DNA from 2 places in the Neorhizobium sp. BT27B genome. Region 2 is predicted to be linked to the other one. Evidence: predicted binding sites of a transcription regulator. Region 2 holds the regulator's gene; the other holds the start of a gene.
The links. The regulator LexA, encoded in region 2, represses DNA repair genes until DNA is damaged. The targets are predictions, from matches to a motif close to TGTTCNNNNTGTGTTCNG.

Region 1 (5,611 bases), 750 kb from region 2:
CGCCAGGGCGCCGAGGAAATGGTGTCGCTCTACCTGCACATGTCGCATGCGCTGGACCCGAAAAGCGCCGACACGCTGATCCTGCTCGGCGGCATTGCCGAAAAGCTGGAACAGCCGAAACAGGCGATCGCGCTTTATGAAAAGGTACCGGCGGATTCGCCGATGCGCCGCATTTCCGAACTGCAGCTTGGCCTGACCCTTGCCCAGACCGGCGAAGTGGACAAGGCCCGCGAGCACCTGAAGAACCTGATCGCGTCCGACCCTTCCGACCTGCGCAGCTACCTCGCTTATGGCAGCGTTCTTTCCGACGCCAAGGATTACAAGGCGATGGCGGAGAATTACGACAAGGCCGTCGCGGTAATCGGCCCGATCGCACGCCCGGCCGACTGGACGATCTTTTTCCAGCAGGCCATTTCCTATGAGCGCCTGAAGCAGTGGGACAAGGCCGAGCCTGCCTTCCGCAAATCGCTGGAGCTCAACCCGGAACAGCCACAGGTGCTGAACTATCTCGGTTATTCCTTTGTCGACATGAACCGCAACCTCGACGAGGGCATGGCGATGATCAAGAAGGCCGTGGATGCGCGGCCGGATGACGGTTACATCGTCGATTCGCTCGGCTGGGCCTATTACCGCCTCGGCCAGTTCGAGGAAGCGGTGACGGAACTGGAACGCGCCGTGCAGCTGCGCGCCGGCGATGCCGCCATCAACGACCATCTGGGCGACGCCTACTGGCGCGTGGGCCGCAAGCTGGAAGCCAATTACCAGTGGAAGCGCGCGCTGACCATGGAGCCGGAAGAAGCGGAAATTCCCAAAATCAAGGAAAAGATCGAAAACGGCCTGCCACCGGCAGAACCGATCAAGCGCGCCGAAACCACGGTGACGCCGCCGGCCACGACCGAGACGCAGACCGCCATGGTGACGCCACCGGCCAATCCGGCACCTGCAACGCCTGCCGCCGCAGAGACGCCCGCGGCCGATGCGGCAATCGCTGCACCGAAGGCGAACAGCTACACGGTCAATGCCGGTGATACGCTGTGGAAGATCGCCAATGACGCATTGGGTGATGGTGACCGCGTGATGGAACTGATCCGCGCCAACCCTTCGCTGCGCCGCAATCCGAACCGGATCTTTCCGGGCCAGGTTCTCGACCTGCCCGGCACTGGCAACTGACGGCGGCCCGTAACGCATGACCGAAATGCCAGTCGTGACGGAAGTGGCGCGAGCCAAGATCAATCTCGCGCTGCATGTCACCGGCCGGCGTGCCGATGGCTATCACCTGCTCGACAGTGTCGTGACCTTTTGCGACACCGGCGACCGGCTGCAGATTTCTGCGGCCGGTGAAGACACGTTCTCCGTCTCCGGCCGGTTTGCCGATGCGCTGGGTCAGCCATCCGACAATCTGGTGCTGCAAGCCCGTGACGGCCTGCGCCAGCGTCTTGCCGCAGCCGGCATCGACACTCCACCTGTCGCCATCTATCTCGAAAAGAACCTGCCCGTCGCCTCCGGCATCGGTGGCGGCTCTGCCGATGCGGCCGCTGCCCTGCATGGGTTGCTGCGCGTGTGGAACGCCGACCTGGAGCCTCAGGAAGGAACCGCGCTCGCCCTGTCTCTGGGGGCAGATGTGCCGATGTGTTTTGCCGGCCAGCCGCTGGCCGCGCGCGGCATCGGTGAGGAGATTGCCCCTCTGCCGCAGATGCCGGCCATGGCGCTGGTTCTTGGCAATCCGCTGATCGGCGTGTCGACACCGGCCATCTTCAAGGCGCTGCAGAACCGCGACAATCCGCCGGTCGGCCCGCTGCCCTCCTCCGATACGCTCAGTGACTGGATCGATTGCCTGAGCGCCTTGCGCAACGATCTGGAGCCGGCGGCCACCACGCTCGTTCCCGAGATCGCCACGCTGCGGTTTATGCTCGATGATCGCGGTGCGCTGCTGTCGCGCATGTCCGGCTCCGGCGCCACCTGCTTTGGCATTTTCCGCAGTTTGCAAGAAGCACAGGCAGCCGCATCGTCGCTCGCCGCCGAGCGTCCGCACTGGTATTTCTGCGCCACCAGCACCATGTCTGCCTGAAAACAGCACGGAGGATACCCATGAACCGGATCGACGAAAGCCGCCCTTTCATTCCCGTCGGCATTGCCGTGTTGACCGTCTCCGACACCCGCACGCTGGACGACGACCGTTCCGGCGACACGCTGGTTTCGCGCATCACCGAGGCCGGCCATGTGCTCAAAGGCCGCGCCATCGTGCCCGACGACAAGGGGCAGATCGCCGCGCAGGTGAAGGCGTGGAGCGAGGACGACAATATCGATGTGGTCATCACCACCGGTGGCACCGGCTTTACCGGCCGCGACGTGACACCGGAAGCGATCGAGCCGCTGTTCGAAAAGCGAATGGAAGGCTTTTCCGCCGTGTTCCACCGCATCTCCTACGACAAGATCGGCACCTCGACCATCCAGTCGCGTGCCACGGCCGGCGTTGCCAATGCCACCTATATCTTTGTTCTGCCCGGCTCCCCCGGCGCCTGCAAGGATGCCTGGGACGGCATATTGAAACCGCAGCTGGACTATCGCCACATGCCCTGCAATTTCATCGAGATATTGCCGCGGCTGGATGAGCATCTGAAGCGCGGCACGGGCAAGGCGTGAGGGGCAGGCCAGACCCAGTGATGTCGGGTAAAGCCTCCTGCTGCACTGCAGTCAGCCGTCCGAAAACTCAGCCACAAGCTTTTTGTAACTCTGTGCGTGCAATTCGCATGCTTTATCGATTTTGTCCTGTGCGCCCGTCAGCCGGCGCTGACCACGACCCAGCAAAAGTGCCTGATGGGGAACGCGCTCGTATCTCTTGCCATCCGAGCCGACAAACAGATCTTCGAAACGATCGAACTCCTCGATGGGCATTCGAAAACGAATGTCTCTTTCGACAATTTCCTCGATGTTTCCGCCGGATTTATAAAATGCCGGCCGCACCGCTCCATCCACACGCGGGCAATTTGCTTCAACCCAGGCGAAAACCTCCAGTGGAAACGTATGCATGGAAACATCCAGCTTTCGCAAATTGGGCAATGCCCTGATGGGCGATAATGGCTGATCCACTTTCGGCCCCTTGATGAGATGCAGCCCCAGATGTTCCAGACCATCCAGCGAGGACAGAAACTCAAAACTGTCGACCGGCTGAGGCCGATCGAAGGTTCCGTGAATGCTCAGATATTTCAGGCTGCCGGCACCCTTCAGACCTGAAAAATCCGAGACACGCCTCAGGTTTTCAAGATGCAGCGCTCTCAACTGCTTCAACTCTGCGAGGGGCGAAATATCACTGAAGCCGGACACATATTCCAGGATTACCTCCTCCAGATTCTGAAGACGCGCCAGAAAGCCGATATCCTTCGGTCTTGCGTGCGTGATCCGCAGACGCTTGAGACGCCAAAGCCTCGAGACAAACGCAAGCTGCTCGTGGCTCGGCGAATGAAGCGTCAGTTCCTGAAGATTGGGGAATGTCTCGATCAGCTCCCAGTTGGCATCGTCACTGCTGATCGTCGCGATGGAGACCAGCTTTTGTCCGCTCGTCCATTCCGGCATTTGATAGGCATATCGCTCGACATTCGGCAAAACCGTCCAGTGCCCGCCGCTGCGATCGAGCACGTCTCCGAAATGATGTTTCATGCTGCTGCCGCCTCAACCCAGGGGTAAAATACACTTTCTCAAAACCACATCGAGCATCAACGAATGATTGGGAGCGATAAATCCTGCGCTCGACCTAACCCCTTGCAGCCCAGGCCGGCACCATTTCGCTGATCAGCGTAAAGGCCTTCTGGTTTTGCGCCAGCTGCGACAGCGGCATGCCGGATTTGGCGAGTGCGATCGCCTGTTTCTTCGGCAGAACAAAACCGTATTCCAGCGGCGGCACACGACGGCTCAGACGCTTGAAAAAAGACGGGCGGTGATTGCGCGACGGCGAGAATTTTGCCGGCTGCCGGTTCATCGCCACATGCTCGCCAAGCTCGTCGATCCAGCCGATCTGTGGCCGCGCGCCGGGCTCGATCAGAAGCAGCCATTCGCCGCGCACGGATCGCAATATGTCCTTGATATCCCAGTGGGTGTGGAAACGGCAACCGGCGGCATCGGCCACCCTTGCGGAGGCATCGCGCGAGCCGTGATCGAGCACCACGACATCGCTGACGAGGCCTTCCACGGCACCCGCCACAAGCACGGACAGGGTCTGTGCCAGTTCCGATTCCTGATCGCGGCATTCCATGAGGACAGTCAGCATTCGTGACAGTTAGCGCATCGCAGCATGAAACGCCACTCGCTGTTTCTCGCAATTTTGTTCTTGCAATGTTCTCATTTGTCCGATAGCAATTCAGTCACAGCGGTGGCGCAATGCCTGCCGCGGGAGATTCCGATGAACGAGCTGTCAGACCTCAGGCAGGGTGCGCTAGCACCTGGCCATACGGCAGATATTGCCAACGCACTGGTGAGCGCCTCCGGTCTCAGGATCGAGATCGATCGGCGGCGTGGACGTGGTGCGGGCATCAACCCGAGCGGCCGTTTCGAGGAACAGCGCCGCGAGGCTTTTGACGACGGCTGGCAGTCGCTGGAGGAACTCGAGCCTTTCCGCACCGAAGTGCAGGTGGAAAAGCCGCGCACGGCAATCACCCGCAATGACAGTCCCGATATCGGCTTCGACCGCTCGATCAATCCCTATCGCGGCTGTGAGCATGGCTGCATCTATTGTTTCGCCCGGCCCACCCACAGCTATATGGGGCTTTCGCCGGGGCTGGATTTCGAGGCGAAACTGTTTGCCAAGCCGGATGCGCCCAAACTGCTGGAGCGGGAACTCAGCCGCCCGGAATACAAGGTGCGGCCGATCGCCATCGGCACCAATACCGACCCCTACCAGCCGATCGAAAAGGAGTGGCGCATCATGCGACAGCTTCTCGAAGTGCTGCAGAAGGCCAATCATCCGGTGCTGATCGTCACCAAGGGATCGCTGATCACCCGCGATATCGACATTCTTTCCGACATGGCGTCGAGGGGGCTGGCCAAGGTGGGGATTTCGGTGACGACGCTCGACCGCAAGCTGGCGCGGAGCATGGAGCCGCGCGCCGCGACGCCGTCCCGCCGGCTGGACACGATCAGGACGCTGACCGAGGCCGGCATTCCGACGGCGGTGATGGTGTCGCCGGTCATTCCGGCGCTCAACGATCACGAGATCGAACGGGTACTGGAGGCGGGACACGCCGCCGGTGCTCGCGAGGCAAGTTATGTTCTCCTGCGCCTGCCGCTGGAAGTGGCGCCGCTGTTTCGCGACTGGCTGCTGCAGAACTACCCGGACCGCTACCGGCATGTGATGAACCTGGTGCGCTCGATGCGCGGCGGCAAGGATTACGATGCCGACTTCACCAAGCGCATGAAGGGGGCAGGTCCCTATGCCTGGCAGATCGGCCGCCGTTTCGAGATGGCGACCAAACGACTGGGTCTGGCCCGGCGCGGCATGTCCTTGCGCGACGATCTGTTTGTGCGGCCGGATGGAGGGGGCGTGCAGTTGTCGTTGTTATGAGGGCAGGCCTCCTTTGAAATAAGGAAATTGCTGATGAGTTGAGAGAGGGTGTGGCTT
Region 2 (5,611 bases):
GCAGCAGATAGCAGGTTTCCAGGAAGTCGCCGTGCTCGGCCAGCTGCTCGATCGGGTAACCGCGATGCAGAAGAACGCCGTTGTCGCCATCGATATAGGTGATCTTGGATTCGCACGATGCAGTGGAGGTGAAGCCGGGGTCGTAGGTAAAGGCGCCGGTGTTCTTGTACAGCGCGCCGATGTCTATCACGTCAGGGCCGATAGTGCCCTTCTTGACCGGCATCTCTACTTTTTTATCGCCAAGAACGATGTTTGCGCTCGTATCCGTCATATAATCCTCCGAAATAGGCGGAAATGGCGCTGGAGAAGCGCCAAAAGAAAAGAAGCGTCCTGATTAGCTATATGATCCGGCGCTCGCTGCCAAGCGCCTGTGGGCGGTATTTGTGCAATGCGAAAATTAACTAGGCAAACGACCTATAATAGCGGCAATCTGGGGTTTATATTTTCACATTTCCGATCTCGTCGTTCAGCCACTGCGCAGGAGGCTTGGGCCAGTCTGATCGGCTGGAAAGTGGCGTGACAGACATGTCTGCCGATTGACCTGAGAGTACCGAAAATGCAATCCTAAGTCGTGTTCGCTTGAATTTCATTTGGGAGGGCTGGATGTCGACGGAGACGATGCAGCAGTCGGCAAATCAGCCGAATTTGCCCTGCCAAAACGCTCTGCCGGACAGCTCGGAAACTCAGATATTGGCCGTGAAAGACTCAGTCCATGCGTCTCTGACGCAGACTGGCAATAGGCCGTATGGTCGCAGCCCGCTCCAGAGGGTTGCCGCAGGCGTCTCGTCCCTCTCAAGGTTCAGGCCGGGTGGCGCCGCTCCGGCCGCGCATCGTCCCTCATATGGCCTCGCCGCACGCCTGCTGAGCGCCTGGGCGCGTATGCAGTCCGCCACGATCGGGATGATAGCCGAGGAGCAGGCACACGGTCATGCCTTTCTGGCTCTGCCTGTTCTGATTGGCCTCGGGGCAGCCATATGGTTTGCGATGCCTTCCGAGCCTTCGGCGGGGCTTTTATCCGTGGCGTTTCTGTTCAGCCTGGGGTTCGCGTTTATCCTTCGAGGCACGTACGGCCGCTTTCGTTCCGTCGTGCTGATCGCTGTTCTGCTGACCGCGGGCATGTTGCTGGCGGCTTTTCAGGACTGGCGACGCTCCACCGTCGTTCTGGATCAGCCGGTCACGACGGTGGTGACGGGTGTCGTCGAAATGCGCGAACCCAGTGGCGAGGGGCGCTGGCGGTATGTGCTGGCGCTCGAAAGCACGGCGTCGCCGCAGCTTCGTCGGCCGCCGACACGCATCACGCTGTTGTCGCGAACGCGCCAGCCTGCTTTCGACATCGGAGACCGGATTGGCGGGCGGGCGCGGATATCGCCGCCTTCCGGACCGGCGTTGCCCGGCCTCGTCGATTTCGCCTTTTCCTCCTATTACGACGGCATAGGCGCGATCGGCTTTTTCTACGGTGCCCCCACGCTGATGAGTGGACCGGTTGCCGAGACCTGGGCGCAAACACTTGAGCGAACCGTCTTTGCATGGCGCAGCGCGATCGCCTCGCGCATCCGCGCAACCGTGCCCGGTGATCCCGGCGCGTTTGCCGCCGCCATCGTCACCGACGAACGGCGAGCGATTTCCGATGAAACGACCGAGGCTTTGCGCGTGTCGGGCCTTGCCCATATCGTTGCCATATCCGGTCTGAACATGGCGCTGGCGGCGGGCATCTTTTTTATCGGCATGCGCAGTCTGCTTGCGCTTCTGCCAGGATTTGCCCAGGCCTTTCCGGTGAAGAAACTGGCCGCGGCCGCGGCGCTGTTGATGGCAACCGGCTATTACCTGACTTCGGGCTTCGGTGTATCGGCAGAGCGCGCCTACATCATGATGGCGATCATGCTGGCCGCCGTGTTTTTCGATCGCCCATCGATCAGCCTGCGCAATGTGGCGTTGGCGGCGCTTGTCGTTCTTGTCGTCTCACCCTCGGAGATATTGGGGCCGAGTTTTCAGATGTCTTTTGCGGCAACGGTGGCGCTGGTCGCAGGTTATTCTGCATGGAGCAGGCGCGGGGCGGCGCAAGACGGCGAAACGCCATGGCGACCCGCGGCACTCAAGCCCGTTCTGGCGATCGGGCATCTGGCCGGCGGGGTTTTCGCCACATCGCTGATCGGCGGTCTGTCGACGGCTATCTTTTCCATCGACCATTTTCACCGGATATCGACCTATGGACTGGCGGCGAACCTGGCCGCCATGCCGTTGGTCTCCTTCATCGTCATGCCCTTCGGCCTGATCGGTATGCTGTTGATGCCATTTGGCCTCGACGGCTTTTTCCTGAAGGTGATGGGCGTCGGGCTGGAGGGCGTTATCGTTGTCGCCAAGATGGTTGCGACCTGGGGAGGTGATGTTGCCATCGGGCGCCAACCGTCGTGGTTTCTGCCCGTCGCCACAGCCGGTTTTCTGATGCTGACCTTGCTGCGCACACGCCTTCATCTGCTGGGTTTGCCGCTTCTGGCACTGGCCATCTTTCTGTCATGGCGGGTGGCGCATGATCCGCCGCCGGATTTTCTGGTTTCCGAAGATGGAAGCCTTGCCGCCTTGCTGGGCAATAAGCAGGTCGCGACCAATCGCGCGCGTCCGCCCGGTTTCATTTATTCGCAGTGGCGCCACGCATTGTCATTGCCCCAGCCTGCGGCGCCGACATTGCTGGACACGCCATCGCCGAAAAACGGTACAACGACATCGGCAGAGGTTGCGGTGCTGCTGCCGAATGGAGCGGCCGTTCCAAAAACTGCGGATGGATTGAGGTCAGTCTCGACGAGCATGGGAGGAGAGCAGCAGGCCACCGCACTGCGAGAGGCCAACGCACCGAAAGAACGAGCGACATCACGACGACCGCCCCTCACGCCCGAAGAAGTATTTCAAGCGCGGCAGGCGATGCAAAAGGCTCTGCGCGAAAGTGTATTGGATACATTCGTCTGCGCAGGCCGGTCATGGTGTGTCGCAAGAACAACCAGCGGCCCGGCGGTCGCTGTGGTGGAAGATGCCCGCTTTGCCGGGCCTGCCTGCGATGTCGCGCAAATGGTTGTTGCGGCACGTGCCCGTTTTGATCGCTGTCGTTCGGGCGCATTGATGATCAACGGCGAGGCGTTACGCAGAACAGGAGCATTGGAAATCCGCTTCAACGGAAATTCTGATCCCAAACAATGGTCGATCGCCGCCGCCATGGTCGGCGCCGATCGCTCCTGGACGCGTCACCGCGACTATGACTGGCGGCGCAATCTTTTTGATCCGACACTGCCGGAGCCGCTGCGCTTTTTGAGCGGCAAGGCAGGTATCAGTGGTAACGGCGAATGAGGCCGACGAGCTTGCCCTGCACCTTGACGCGTTCCTGCGGGAAAATGCGGGTCTCATAGGCCGGGTTGGCCGCTTCGAGCGCGATCGATGCGCCCTTGCGGCGGAAACGCTTGAGCGTCGCTTCCTCGTCGTCGACCAGCGCCACGATGATATCGCCCGGCATTGCCGTGCTGCCGTTGCGGATGATGACCGTATCGCCATCCAGAATGCCGGCCTCGATCATCGAATCACCACGCACTTCCAGTGCATAATGCTCACCGCTGCCCAGCATTTCCGGTGGCACGGCAATTTCATGCGTCGTGTTCTGGATCGCCGAGATCGGCACGCCGGCCGCAATGCGGCCCATGACCGGCACGGTTGTTGCGGGCATACTGTCATTGGCAACAGGCGGCGGTGTCACCTGACGCACGGGCTGCGTCTTGCCGAGGCTGCCTTCGATGACGCTCGGTGCAAACGGTTTGCGCGGCTGCAGGCTTGCATTGTAGGCGTCCGGCAGCTTGATGACTTCCAGTGCGCGGGCACGGTTCGGCAAACGGCGGATGAAACCGCGTTCTTCAAGCGCAGTGATCAGGCGATGGATGCCTGATTTGGATGCCAGATCCAGCGCATCCTTCATCTCGTCGAACGATGGAGGGACGCCGGATTCCTTCATTCGTTCGTGAATGAACAGAAGCAGTTCCTGCTGTTTGCGCGTGAGCATGGCGGGTCCTCAAAGGTGAAACAAATCCAGAACGGACACTATATGTTCCATGTGTGTTCTGCAAGTGGCGAAAAATGGTAGTTGCGCGGAACGAACAGTGCTGCGGCTGGTCTTGATCGTGCAGCCGGAAAGATCGATCACTAAGACAATCAACGCTTGGAAATGGGCTGCCATGTTCACGATCGATCATCTCGTCCTGCCGACCATGTCGCTTGATGGCGCCCGCCGCCGATTGAAAGCACTGGGCTTCACCGTGGCTGCAGATGCCGCCCATCCCTTCGGGACGGGAAATGCCTGTGTTTTCATGGGTGACGGTACTTATCTCGAGCCGCTTTCCATAGTGGATCAGGCTGCCTATGATCAGGCATTCGCCGATGGAAACGTGTTTGTCCGGCAGGATGGTGAGTTTCGCACTCCTGCAGGTGAGGAGGGACTGTCCGCCATGGCGCTGGCAACCGACGATGCGCAGGCGGATGATGCCCGGTTTGTCGAGGCCGGGGTCTCTGCCGGCAAGATGCTGGAATTTTCGAGATTTGCCAAATTGCCGGACGGGACCGAAAAACTGGCCCGTTTTCGGCTGGCCTTTGCGGCGCGGAGTGACGCTGATTCTTTCGGCGTCTTCACATGCCAGCGGCTCGATCCCCTGCCGGCAGATCGATCGGCGCTGGAACGTCATGAAAATGGTGTCGCGGCTTTGTCCCAGGTTGTTCTGCTGGCGGGGAATACGCAGGAAGACGTCGAGCGGATTGGGACCGTGCTTGATGCAAGCGCTGAAAAATTCGATTTCGGTGATCACAGGTTTGCCGCAAGCAATGCGGTTTTAAGGCTCGTTGACGCCAAAACCTTTGCCGACACGTTTTCTTCCGCAGGCGATGCGGCGTCATTGTCGCGAACCGGTCTTGGCCGTGCCGCGGTGATATTCCGTGTTCCCGATCTTGCCGTGACACGGGCGGTGCTTGCTGCTAATGACGTCGCATTCATGGATAAGGGCAGTCGCATCGTGGTTGCCCCGGCGCCCGGACAGGGTGCCGTATTTGCTTTCGAGGAGTGATCATGGCTGTCAGCGCCAAGGCCGAAGTAACCGTCGGCGAGGGGGCCAAGCAGGTCCTTTTTTCCAACAGCAAGAAACTCTCCCTGATTGCCGGCCCCTGCCAGATGGAAAGCCGCGATCATGCCTTCATGATCGCCGGCACTCTGTCTGAGCTTTGCGGCAAGCTCGGCATCGGCCTGGTGTACAAATCCTCCTTCGACAAGGCGAACCGCACCTCGATCGCCGGCAAACGCGGCATCGGGCTTGATACCGCGATGGAGATCTTTGCCGATCTCAAGAAGGAGTTCGGTTTTCCGGTTCTCACCGACATCCACACCGAAGAGCAGTGCGCAGTCGTCGCCGAGACGGTGGATATCCTGCAGATTCCGGCCTTCCTGTCGCGCCAGACCGATCTTCTGGTGGCTGCCGCCAAGACCGGCCGCGCCATCAACGTCAAGAAGGGCCAGTTTCTGGCGCCCTGGGACATGAAGAACGTCCAGGCTAAATTCACGGAAAGCGGCAACGGCAACGTGCTGCTGTGCGAG

Region 1: a site for LexA is predicted at 4,320-4,337, ahead of AAIH70_RS04210 (glycosyl transferase). Genes of this name have one in related genera too.

The regions. Positions count from the first base shown of each region.
Region 1 covers NZ_JBCIYT010000001.1:792,956-798,566, forward strand. Annotated here, with positions in the region: partial or broken gene AAIH70_RS04190 (tetratricopeptide repeat protein) at 1-927, shown strand, start outside; gene AAIH70_RS04195 (4-(cytidine 5'-diphospho)-2-C-methyl-D-erythritol kinase) at 1,187-2,068, shown strand; gene moaB (molybdenum cofactor biosynthesis protein B) at 2,089-2,643, shown strand; gene AAIH70_RS04205 (hypothetical protein) at 2,695-3,657, opposite strand; gene AAIH70_RS04210 (glycosyl transferase) at 3,752-4,264, opposite strand; gene AAIH70_RS04215 (PA0069 family radical SAM protein) at 4,397-5,554, shown strand.
Region 2 covers NZ_JBCIYT010000001.1:47,645-53,255, reverse strand. Annotated here, with positions in the region: gene gltA (citrate synthase) at 1-271, opposite strand, end outside; gene AAIH70_RS00240 (ComEC/Rec2 family competence protein) at 880-3,336, shown strand; gene lexA (transcriptional repressor LexA) at 3,317-4,036, opposite strand; gene AAIH70_RS00230 (VOC family protein) at 4,209-5,087, shown strand; gene kdsA (3-deoxy-8-phosphooctulonate synthase) at 5,090-5,611, shown strand, end outside.